3 regions of the Streptomyces sp. NPDC045678 genome follow, and region 2 is predicted to be linked to each of the others. Evidence: riboswitches for the same ligand, from Rfam matches in the RefSeq annotation. Region 2 holds a riboswitch; each other region holds the start of a gene.
What was found. Region 2 has a riboswitch for cobalamin ahead of cobN (cobaltochelatase subunit CobN). Riboswitches for the same ligand answer to the same signal wherever they lie in the genome.
Positions count from the first base shown of each region.

Region 1: linked by a shared signal. The riboswitch ahead of AC07DO_RS07425 (energy-coupling factor ABC transporter permease) and the one ahead of cobN (cobaltochelatase subunit CobN) in region 2 are both predicted to bind cobalamin.
Region 3: linked by a shared signal. The riboswitch ahead of AC07DO_RS23075 (ribonucleoside-diphosphate reductase subunit alpha) and the one ahead of cobN (cobaltochelatase subunit CobN) in region 2 are both predicted to bind cobalamin.

Region 1 is NZ_JBWKJS010000002.1:177,387-180,655, reverse strand. It holds gene AC07DO_RS07435 (MMPL family transporter) at 1-261, shown strand, start outside; gene AC07DO_RS07430 (DUF3048 domain-containing protein) at 359-1,354, opposite strand; cobalamin riboswitch at 1,729-1,912, shown strand; gene AC07DO_RS07425 (energy-coupling factor ABC transporter permease) at 1,943-2,689, shown strand; gene AC07DO_RS07420 (energy-coupling factor ABC transporter substrate-binding protein) at 2,689-3,069, shown strand; gene cbiQ (cobalt ECF transporter T component CbiQ) at 3,076-3,269, shown strand, end outside.
Region 2 is NZ_JBWKJS010000004.1:233,334-236,602, reverse strand. It holds gene AC07DO_RS15740 (cobalamin biosynthesis protein CobG) at 1-1,147, opposite strand, end outside; cobalamin riboswitch at 1,268-1,399, shown strand; gene cobN (cobaltochelatase subunit CobN) at 1,437-3,269, shown strand, end outside.
Region 3 is NZ_JBWKJS010000006.1:445,193-448,461, forward strand. It holds gene AC07DO_RS23075 (ribonucleoside-diphosphate reductase subunit alpha) at 1-1,765, opposite strand, end outside; cobalamin riboswitch at 1,897-2,019, opposite strand; gene mctP (monocarboxylate uptake permease MctP) at 2,126-3,269, opposite strand, start outside.

The sequences.
Region 1 (3,269 bases), on a different contig from region 2:
ATCATGGAGAACGACGACATGATCAAGATGATGGGCTTCGGCCTGGCCATCGCCGTCCTCTTCGACGCCTTCGTCGTCCGCATGGCGATCGTGCCCGCCGTCCTCGCCCTGCTCGGCAAGTCCGCCTGGTGGCTGCCGCGCTGGCTGGACAAGGCGCTGCCGAACGTGGACGTGGAGGGCGAGAAGCTCCACAAGAACCTCGGTGACACCGGGGCGCCCGAGGCCGAGACGGACCGGGAACTGGCCCCCGTCGGCCGCTGACACACCGCGGTCCTCACTGAGCGGGCCGGCCGGGACACCCCACAAGTGGGGGAGTGCCCCGACCGGCCCGCTCGGTCGTTCCCGGGGGCACGGGCTCTCAGCGGCGGTCCGCGTAGACCATCCAGACCTGGCCGGGGGCGAAGGGCATCGGCTCGCCGCTCGGCCGGGTGAACGTGGTGCCGCCGGTGGCCGTGGGGCGCTCCCAGCGCGTCGCGTACCGCTTGCCGTCGCGCAGCACCGTCGCCTTGCCGCGGCCGACCGTCTCGATGTACGGCGTCACCGCTCCGTTGACGTCCTTGAAGCGCGACGGGCGCATGTTCACGTACTGGATCACGATGGTGCGGGCGCCGAGCTGCTGCCCCGACGTGCTGCGGGCCGGGGCGCCGTCGAAGGACGCGAGCCAGCGGCCCTGCCGCGGCGACCAGCGGAAGGTGTGGCTGGTGGAGGCGTACCTGACGGTCCGCGCGGCGGTGCGGGCACCGCCCGCCGGAGCCGGGCCGAAGCGGAAGCCGATGTCGCCGGGGCGATCGGCCCGCGGCGCCGAACGCAGCAGGGCCTTCGGGCGGACGAAGAGGTTGTGCGGGGCGGGACGCCCGCTGTGGCGGAAGTACGCGCCGGGCACACGGCCGTGCGAGCGCGCGTAGAGCGGTGACTTCCGCAGCACCTTCTGCAGGGCGCTGCGCACCCCGGAGTAGGCGAGGGCGGGCCGCCCGAACTGGCGCAGGAGCTCGATGTCCGACTCGCGCGCACTGCGCACCGGCCCGACGGCCTTCGGGAGTTTGCTGGAGTACACGCCCATCAGGCGGCTCATACCGCCCTCGACCTTCTCCACGTAGACGATGTCCGCCCGGTCGAGACCGGTGTGCGGCCGGGCGCGGCGCGCGTTGTCGAACTTCACGGCGAGGACCGGGTTCTGTCGTGCCGACTGCCCGGTGAAGGGCGAGGTGATCCGGGGCGCCGGGGCGTCCTCCGGGGAGGGGGCGCTCGCGTACGAGGGGGCTCCCACGGTGAGCGAGGCCGTGGCGAACAGCGCGAGCACTTTCGCGCCGACGCGAGTGCTGCGGGTGGCCCGGACTCTCGATGCTGCCTTCAAGGCGTCTCCATTCGTGGCGGGGCGGCAGCCGCAGATGTACCTCCCGCGCCGGTACGGTCAATCACGCCTGGGCCATCCACCGGCGCCCCGTCACTCTTTCCGGGGGACGGCCCGCGTGGCGCCGCGCAGAACGGCACCGCGGACGTGCCGGGCCCCGCGTCGGAGGAATCACGGGCATGGCAGCGCTGAGCGCGGCCCTCCCCGTCGAAGCCGCCCCCGCCGCCGGACACCGGGGCCCGACCCGCGTGCCACGCGGCGTCCGCCCCGCGCCAGAGCCGGCACAGCCGTTGAACAGGAGCGCACGCGGCGGTATGCGCGCTCGCGCGTGCCACCACCGCGACCGGCGCGCAAGTTGTCAGCACGTCTGATGCGCACTAATGTCACCACGCCTTGGTGAACGGGAAATCCGGTGTGATGCCGGTGCGGCCCTCGCCACTGTGATCGGGAAGTCCGGCTCCAGCCCTCGCGGCAGCCACTGGGTACGCACGTACCCGGGAAGGCGGAGTCCGGTCGGTACGACCCGTCAGCCAGGAGACCGGCCAAGGCGCGTTGTCCATCCACGAGGTGCTGGAGAGGGTCTGCCGAGCCATGCACATAGCCGAGGGTTTCCTCCCGCCGGCGCACGCGATCGCCTGGGGCGTAGCGTCCGCGCCGTTCGTCGTCCACGGAGTCCGCTCCCTGACCCGTGAAGTCAAGGAACACCCGGAGAGCACGCTGCTCCTCGGCGCGTCCGGGGCCTTCACTTTCGTCCTTTCCGCCCTGAAGATCCCTTCCGTGACGGGCAGTTGCTCGCACCCCACGGGGACCGGGCTCGGAGCGATCCTGTTCCGCCCACCGATCATGACGGTGCTCGGAACCATCACCCTGCTCTTCCAGGCGCTGCTGCTCGCCCACGGCGGGCTCACCACCCTGGGCGCCAACGTCTTCTCCATGGCGATCGTCGGGCCCTGGGCGGGATACGCCGTCTACCGGCTCCTCAAGCGGTACGACGTGCCGCTCATGGTCGCCGTCTTCTTCGGCGCGTTCGTCGCCGACCTGTCCACGTACTGCGTCACCAGCGTCCAGCTGGCTCTGGCGTTCCCCGACCCCAGCAGCGGCTTCCTGGGGGCCCTCGGCAAGTTCGGTGGCATCTTCGCCGTCACGCAGATCCCGCTGGCGGTCAGCGAAGGCCTGCTCACCGTCCTGGTGATGCGGCTGCTCGTGCAGTCGAGCAAGGGCGAACTCACCCGGCTGGGCGTGCTGTTGCAGCGCAAGCAGACGTCCGCGAAGACCGCGACGACCGCGAAGACCGCGACGACGGAGCCGACCGAGACGCAGACGGGGGCCAGTGCCTGATGAGCCGTAACGCGAAGATCAACACTCTGCTGCTCCTGATCGTCGCCGCACTCGCCGTGCTGCCGATCGCGCTCGGACTCGGCGACGACGAGGAGGAGCCGTTCACCGGCGCCGACGCCCAGGCGGAGACGGCGATCACCGAGATCGAGCCGGACTACGAGCCGTGGTTCTCACCGCTGTACGAACCTCCCTCCGGCGAGGTCGAGTCGGCGCTCTTCGCCCTCCAGGCGGCCCTCGGCGCGGGCGTCCTCGCCTACTACTTCGGGCTCCGCAAGGGCCGTAGGCAGGGCGCGGAACAGGCGCGCGCGGAGCGGCGTGGCGAGCCCTCCGGGGACCCGGCCGACGCGGACGGCGGCCGGGCCGAGACCGAGCAGGTCTGACCCGGCGTGCTGCCCATCGACGCGGCGGCGCACAGCAGTCGCTGGCGCCGCCGTCACCCCGTGGACAAGGCCGTGCTCGGACTCGGCCTCACCGTTCTCGCCATCTCGCTGCCGCCCTGGCCGGGCGCCGCCCTGGTCCTGGCCGCCGCACTCGTCCTGCTGCTCGGCCCCGCGGGCGTGCCGCCCCGCAAACTGTGGCG
Region 2 (3,269 bases):
CCAGCACGGCCAGCCGATCCCGTGCCGCCGCCTCGTCGGCGAAGCCGGGAATCACGAAGCCGCGCCACGGGGTGACCCGGAGCTCGTCCGCGGGAAGCGGCAGGAGGGCCCGCCACTGCCCGACGCTGACGCGCCCGAGCGGAGCGCGAACGCACACGGCACGACCCATGACACCAGTCACCGGCGCCCCCTCTCGCCCCACGCCCCCCGACCGAGTCCGCACACCCTCACCCCCGGGCGGCAGCAGCACACCACCCCGGCCCACGCCCTCCGACCCGCTCCACTCGCCCTCGACACCGGACGCCAGGCCACCCCGGCCCACGGCATCCGACCCGCCCCGGCCCACGGCACCCGACCCAGCCCGCTCGCCCTCGGCACCGGACCACGGCAGACCGCCCCCGGCCTCGCCCCCCGGCCAAATCCGCTCACCCTCCACGCCCGCCCGCTCCAGCGCCCCGGCCAGGTCGACAAAGTGGCCCGCGGGCAGTTCGGTCACCCGCCAGGCCCCGTTGCCCGCGGCATCCGCGGCCGCGTGGAAAGCCTCCGCGGCGGCGAGCGCGGCGCGTGGGGCGTCGGTTCCGGGGACCCGGAAGGCGAGGCCTCCCAGCGCGACCACCGCCGTCCCGCCCGATTCTGCGATCAAGGTCACATCGCCGCCGAGCCCGGCCACGTCCCCCCGCCCGTCGTCGAGGACGAAGAGGAAGCGGCCGGAAAGCTCCGTCGTCCACTCCTCGGCACAGAGGAGTCCGTCCAGCTCACGGGCCCACAACTGGACGTCGGCGTGGCCGACTCCGTCGGTTCCCGCGAGCGGGGACGCCACCACGTTCCGGACGCGTTCGTGCCGCTCCGAGGGGAGCAGACCCGCGTCCGCGAGCAGCGCGGAGAGTTCGCCGCCGCACGCCTCGCCGAGCCCGCGCAGCTCGACGTTGCCGCGCGAGGTGATGCTGAGGTTGCCGTCGGCCAGCCGCTCCGCGGCGAGGGCGAGAACCTCGGCCTGACGTCCCGTCAAAAGCCCGCCGGGCAGCCGGAGTCGGGCCAGAAGGCCGTCGTCGGCGCGGTGCAGGCGCAGGGCTCCGGGGCAGGCGTCGCCCCGGTCACGTATGGGGGATTCGCCCTGGTCTGGGGAGGATGCTGAGGTGGGCGGCATGGCGGCGAGCATACCCACGCGGATCAGGCCGGTCGCCTCCCGAGCCGGACCGCCGGGGCAGGTGGCCGCACCGCGCACCCCGGGCAGGACTTACTATGCAGGCGGCGGGCTACCAAGTCCGTCGACGCCAGCGACGGCGTGGGTCCACCAGGACCCGAAGGAGGAAGCCCGGTGCGAATCCGGCGCGGTCCCGCCACTGTGAGCCCCACCCGCGTGGGGCGAGCCAGGAACTCCTGCCGTCCATACGACCACCCGGGGCGCGGACACCCCGAGGAAGGCCTGCGCCCGCATGCTTCTGCTGTTGTCGACCTCCGACACCGACCTGCTCAGCGCCCGCGCGGCGGGAGGCCCGGTCGACTACCGGTTCGCCAACCCGTCCCGCCTCGACCTCGCGGAGCTGCCCCCGCTCCTCGACGGCGTCGACCTCGTCGTCGTACGTCTCCTCGGCGGCGTCCGCGCCTGGCAGGACGGCCTGGACCAGCTCCTCGCCACCGGCCTCCCCGTGGTCGTGCTCACCGGTGAACAGGCACCCGACGCCCAGCTCATGGCCTCCTCGACCGTGCCCGTCGGCATCGCCGCCGAGGCGCACGCCTACCTGGCGCACGGCGGCCCCGCGAACCTGGAGCAGCTGGCCCGCTTCCTCTCCGACACCGTGCTGCTCACCGGCCACGGTTTCGAGCCGCCCGCGCCCGCCCCGTCGTGGGGCCCGCTGGAGCGCACCGCCCGCGCCGGCGTCGAGGGCCCGACCGTCGCGGTGCTCTACTACCGCGCCCACCACATGAGCGGCAACACCGCGTTCGTGGACGCGCTGTGCGGCGCGATCGAGGACGCGGGCGCCCGGGCGCTGCCGCTGTACGTGGCCTCACTGCGCGCCCCCGAGCCGGAGCTGATCGACGCGCTGCGCGCCGCCGACACCATCGTGACCACCGTCCTCGCCGCCGGTGGCACCAAGCCCGCCGAGGCCTCCGCGGGCGGCGACGACGAGTCGTGGGACGCGGGCGCCCTGACCGGCCTCGACGTGCCGATCCTCCAGGCGCTCTGCCTGACCGGGTCGCGCTCGGCCTGGGAGGAGAACGACGAGGGCGTCTCTCCGCTGGACGCCGCGAGCCAGATCGCGGTGCCGGAGTTCGACGGCCGCCTCATCACCGTCCCCTTCTCCTTCAAGGAGATCGACGAGGACGGCCTTCCCGCGTACGTCGCCGACGCCGAGCGCGCGGCCCGCGTCGCCGGAATCGCCGTACGCCACGCGCGCCTCAAGCACATCCCGGCCGCCGACAAGCGCCTCGCCCTGGTGCTTTCCGCGTACCCGACGAAGCACTCCCGCATCGGCAACGCGGTCGGCCTCGACACCCCGGCGTCCGCCGTGGAGCTGCTGCGCAGGCTGCGCGCCGAGGGGTACGACTTCGGCCCCGAGGCCGACATTCCCGGCCTGGTCTCCGGTGACGGCGACGAGCTGATCCGCGCGCTCATCGACGCGGGCGGCCACGACCAGGACTGGCTCACCGAGGAGCAGCTCGCCGCCAACCCGGTGCGCATCCCGGCCGCCGACTACAAGCGGTGGTACGCGACGCTGCCGCGGGAGCTGCGCGACTCCGTCGAGGAGCACTGGGGCCCGCCGCCCGGCGAGATGTTCCTCGACCGCTCCAGGGTGGGTCAGGGCGGCGACCCGGAGGGCGACATCGTGCTCGCCGCGCTGCGCCGCGAGAACCTGCTCATCCTCATCCAGCCGCCGCGCGGCTTCGGCGAGAACCCCATCGCGATCTACCACGACCCCGATCTGCCGCCGTCCCACCACTACTTGGCGGCGTACCGGTGGATCGCGGCGCCCGCCGCCGACAACGGCTTCGGCGCGGACGCGATGATCCACCTCGGCAAGCACGGCAACCTGGAGTGGCTGCCCGGCAAGAACGCGGGCCTCTCCGCGGCCTGCGGCCCCGACGCCGCGCTCGGCGACCTGCCGCTGATCTACCCCTTCCTGGTCAACGACCCGGGCGAGGGCACGCAGGCCAAGCGCCGCGTGCACGCCACGCTCATCGACCACCTGGTGCCGCCGATGGCGCGCGCCGACTCCTACGGCGACATCGCACGCCTGGAGCAGCTCCTCGACGAGTACGCGCAGATC
Region 3 (3,269 bases), on a different contig from region 2:
CGGGGTGCAGCACACCGCGCGCGGTGCGGGTCTTCTCCCAGGCGGGCAGCGGGCCACTGCGTTCGGCGAGGTCGGCGGAGGTCTCGTAGGCGGCGAGCATGATGCGCTCGGCGATGCGGGTGGAGAGCGCCCGCGCCTCGGGGGAGTCGAAGGGGAGCCTCAGCTGGAAGAAGACGTCCTGCAGGCCCATCGCGCCGAGGCCCACCGGGCGCCACCTGGCGTTGGAGCGGCCCGCCTGCTCGGTCGGGTAGAAGTTGATGTCGACGACGCGGTCGAGGAAGGTCACCGCGGTGCGGACGGTGGCGTCGAGGCGCTCCCAGTCGATGTCCTGCGCGGCCGGGTCGACGAACGCGCCGAGGTTGACCGAGCCGAGGTTGCAGACGGCCGTCTCCCCGTCGTCCGTCACCTCCAGGATCTCCGTGCACAGGTTGGAGGAGTGCACGGTGTGGCCGGGCTCCGCCGTCTGGTTGGCGGTGCGGTTGGCGGCGTCCTTGAAGGTCATCCAGCCGTTGCCGGTCTGCGCGAGGGTGCGCATCATGCGGCCGTACAGGTCCCGGGCCGACATCGTCTTCTTCGCGAGCCCGGCGGCCTCCGCCGTGCGGTACGCGGCGTCGAACGCGTCGCCCCACAGGTCGACGAGCTCGGGCACGTCGGAGGGCGAGAACAGCGACCACTGCTGGTCGGCGGCGACCCGGCGCATGAACTCGTCGGGGATCCAGTGCGCCAGGTTGAGGTTGTGCGTGCGGCGCGCGTCCTCACCGGTGTTGTCGCGCAGCTCCAGGAACTCCTCGATGTCGGAGTGCCAGGTCTCCAGGTAGACCGCGGCCGCGCCCTTGCGCCGCCCGCCCTGGTTCACGGCGGCGACCGAGGCATCCAGCGTCTTCAGGAACGGCACGATGCCGTTGGAGTGCCCGTTCGTGCCGCGGATCAGCGAACCGCGGGAGCGGATGCGGGAGTACGAGAGTCCGATGCCGCCGGCGTGCTTGGAGAGCCGCGCGACCTGGTGGTAGCGGTCGTAGATGGAGTCGAGCTCGTCCTGCGGGGAGTCGAGGAGGTAGCAGGACGACATCTGCGGGTGGCGGGTGCCGGAGTTGAAGAGCGTCGGCGAGGACGGCAGGTAGTCCAGGCGGCTCATCAGGCCGTACAGCGCGGCGACCTCGTCGACGGCGCGGGTGCTGCCCGTCTTCGTATCGGATGCGGTCTCCGCCAGGCCGCTCGCGACGCGCAGCATGAAGTGCTGCGGGGTCTCGATGACCTGGCGGGTGATGGGGTGGCGCAGCAGGTAGCGGCTGTGCAGGGTGCGCAGGCCGAAGTAGCCGAAGCGGAAGTCGGCGCCGTCGGCGAGCGCGGTCTCCACGAGCGCGTCGAGGCGAGCCGCGTGGGCGCCCACGAAGTCGGCGGTGCGGTCGGCGATCAGGCCCTCGCGGTGGCCGACGGCGATCGACTCGGTGAAGGAGCGCACGCCCTGGGAGGCGGCCTCGGCGGCGATGGAGAGCGTGAGCAGCCTGGCGGCGAGCTTCGAGTACGCCGGGTCCTCGGAGATGAGTCCCGCGGCCGCCTCGGTGGCGAGGGTCCGCAGCTCCGCCTCGTCGGCCCGGGCCGAACGGCCGCGCAGCGCGGCGGCGGCGACCCGGCCGGGGTCGGCGTCGGGGAGGTCGGCGGTGAGGTCGGTCAGGGTGCGCAGCAGCGCGGTCCCCGGCGCGTCGGTACCCTCGGCAGTCGGCGGTGACGGCGCTGACGCAGGTTCGGCAGGCGCGATGGTCACGTGGAGCTCTCCCTCGCTCGGCTCTGGGCCTGGGGGAGGGGATGGCACACACGGGCGCACCCGGGCAGGGCGGCGTACCGCGTCCACCGGCCCATTCCACGAGGCCCGGACGGTCGGCACCCGGGCCGGACGGCACGGGTGCACTGCCGGCAGGTCTTCGGACTCCGCGCACGTCAAATGCGTACACGTCTACCGTTGCGGGACAGTTCCGGACTTGCACCGGATTCCCCTGCGGCGACAGCGAGCACGAGCATACATCTTGTGCTGGGTCTGGGTGACAGCCCCATATCTTGTGTCGGAGTGCACGAGAACGGGCCGCCGGATTTCTCCGGCGGCCCGCATGACGTACGCAGGGAAGGGTCAGTGCCCGCCCGGTGCCCCCACCGTGGCCGGCGGCAGTTCCTCGATGACGCCGGGGTCGCCCGCGTCCGCCGTGTAGTCCTCGGGAGACGTCTCGTCGATGCCCTCGGGCGCCTTCAGCGCCTTCAGGACGAAGGTCAGGACCACGGTCACGACGACGTTCAGGACGAACGCGGTGAGGCCGATGTAACCGATCTCGCCGATGCCCGGGATCTCGTCGGACGAGCCGCCGAAGTGCTTCTGCGTCGGCGACGCGACGCCGTACGCGGCGACCGTTCCGTAGACCATGCCGACCGCCCAGCCCGCGAGAAGCGCCCAGCGGTGGAACCAGCGCGTGAACAGGCCGCCGACCAGCGCGGGCATCGTCTGCAGGATCCAGATGCCGCCGAGCAGTTGGAAGTTGATCGCGACCGTCTTGTCCATGGTGAGGACGAAGACGAGCGCGCCCACCTTCACCAGGAGCGAGACCAGCTTGGAGATCCTGGTCTCCTGCGCGGGTGTCGCCTCCGGCTTGATGAAGTCCTTGTAGATGTTCCTGGTGAAGAGGTTCGCGGCCGCGATCGACATGATCGCCGCGGGCACGAGCGCGCCGATGCCGATGGCGGCGAAGGCGACACCGGTGAACCAGTCGGGGAACATGTCCTCGAACAGCTGGGGGATGGCCAGCTGGCCGTTCTCGACCTTGACCCCGGCCGCGATCGCCATGAAGCCGAGCAGCGCGAGCAGGCCCAGCATCAGCGAGTAGAGCGGCAGGATCGTGGTGTTGCGGCGGATCACGTCGCGGCTCTTGGAGGAGAGCGTCGCCGTGATCGAGTGCGGGTACATGAACAGCGCGAGCGCGGAGCCGAGTGCGAGCGTGGCGTAGGTCCACTGCCCGGCCTCGCCCGGCGCGAGCCCCGCGACGGGCTTGCCCGCCGCGTCGTTCGCCGCCGAGAACTTCTCGTTCGCCGCCTGGAAGATCTCGTCGAAGCCACCGAGCTTGATCGGGATGTAGATGATCGCGACGGCGATGACGAGATAGATCAGACCGTCCTTCACGAACGCGATCAGCGCGGGCGCGCGCAGCCCCGACGAGTAGGTGTACGCGGCGAGCACCGCGAACGCGATCAGCAGCGGCAGGTCCTTGATGAACCAGTTGGTGTCG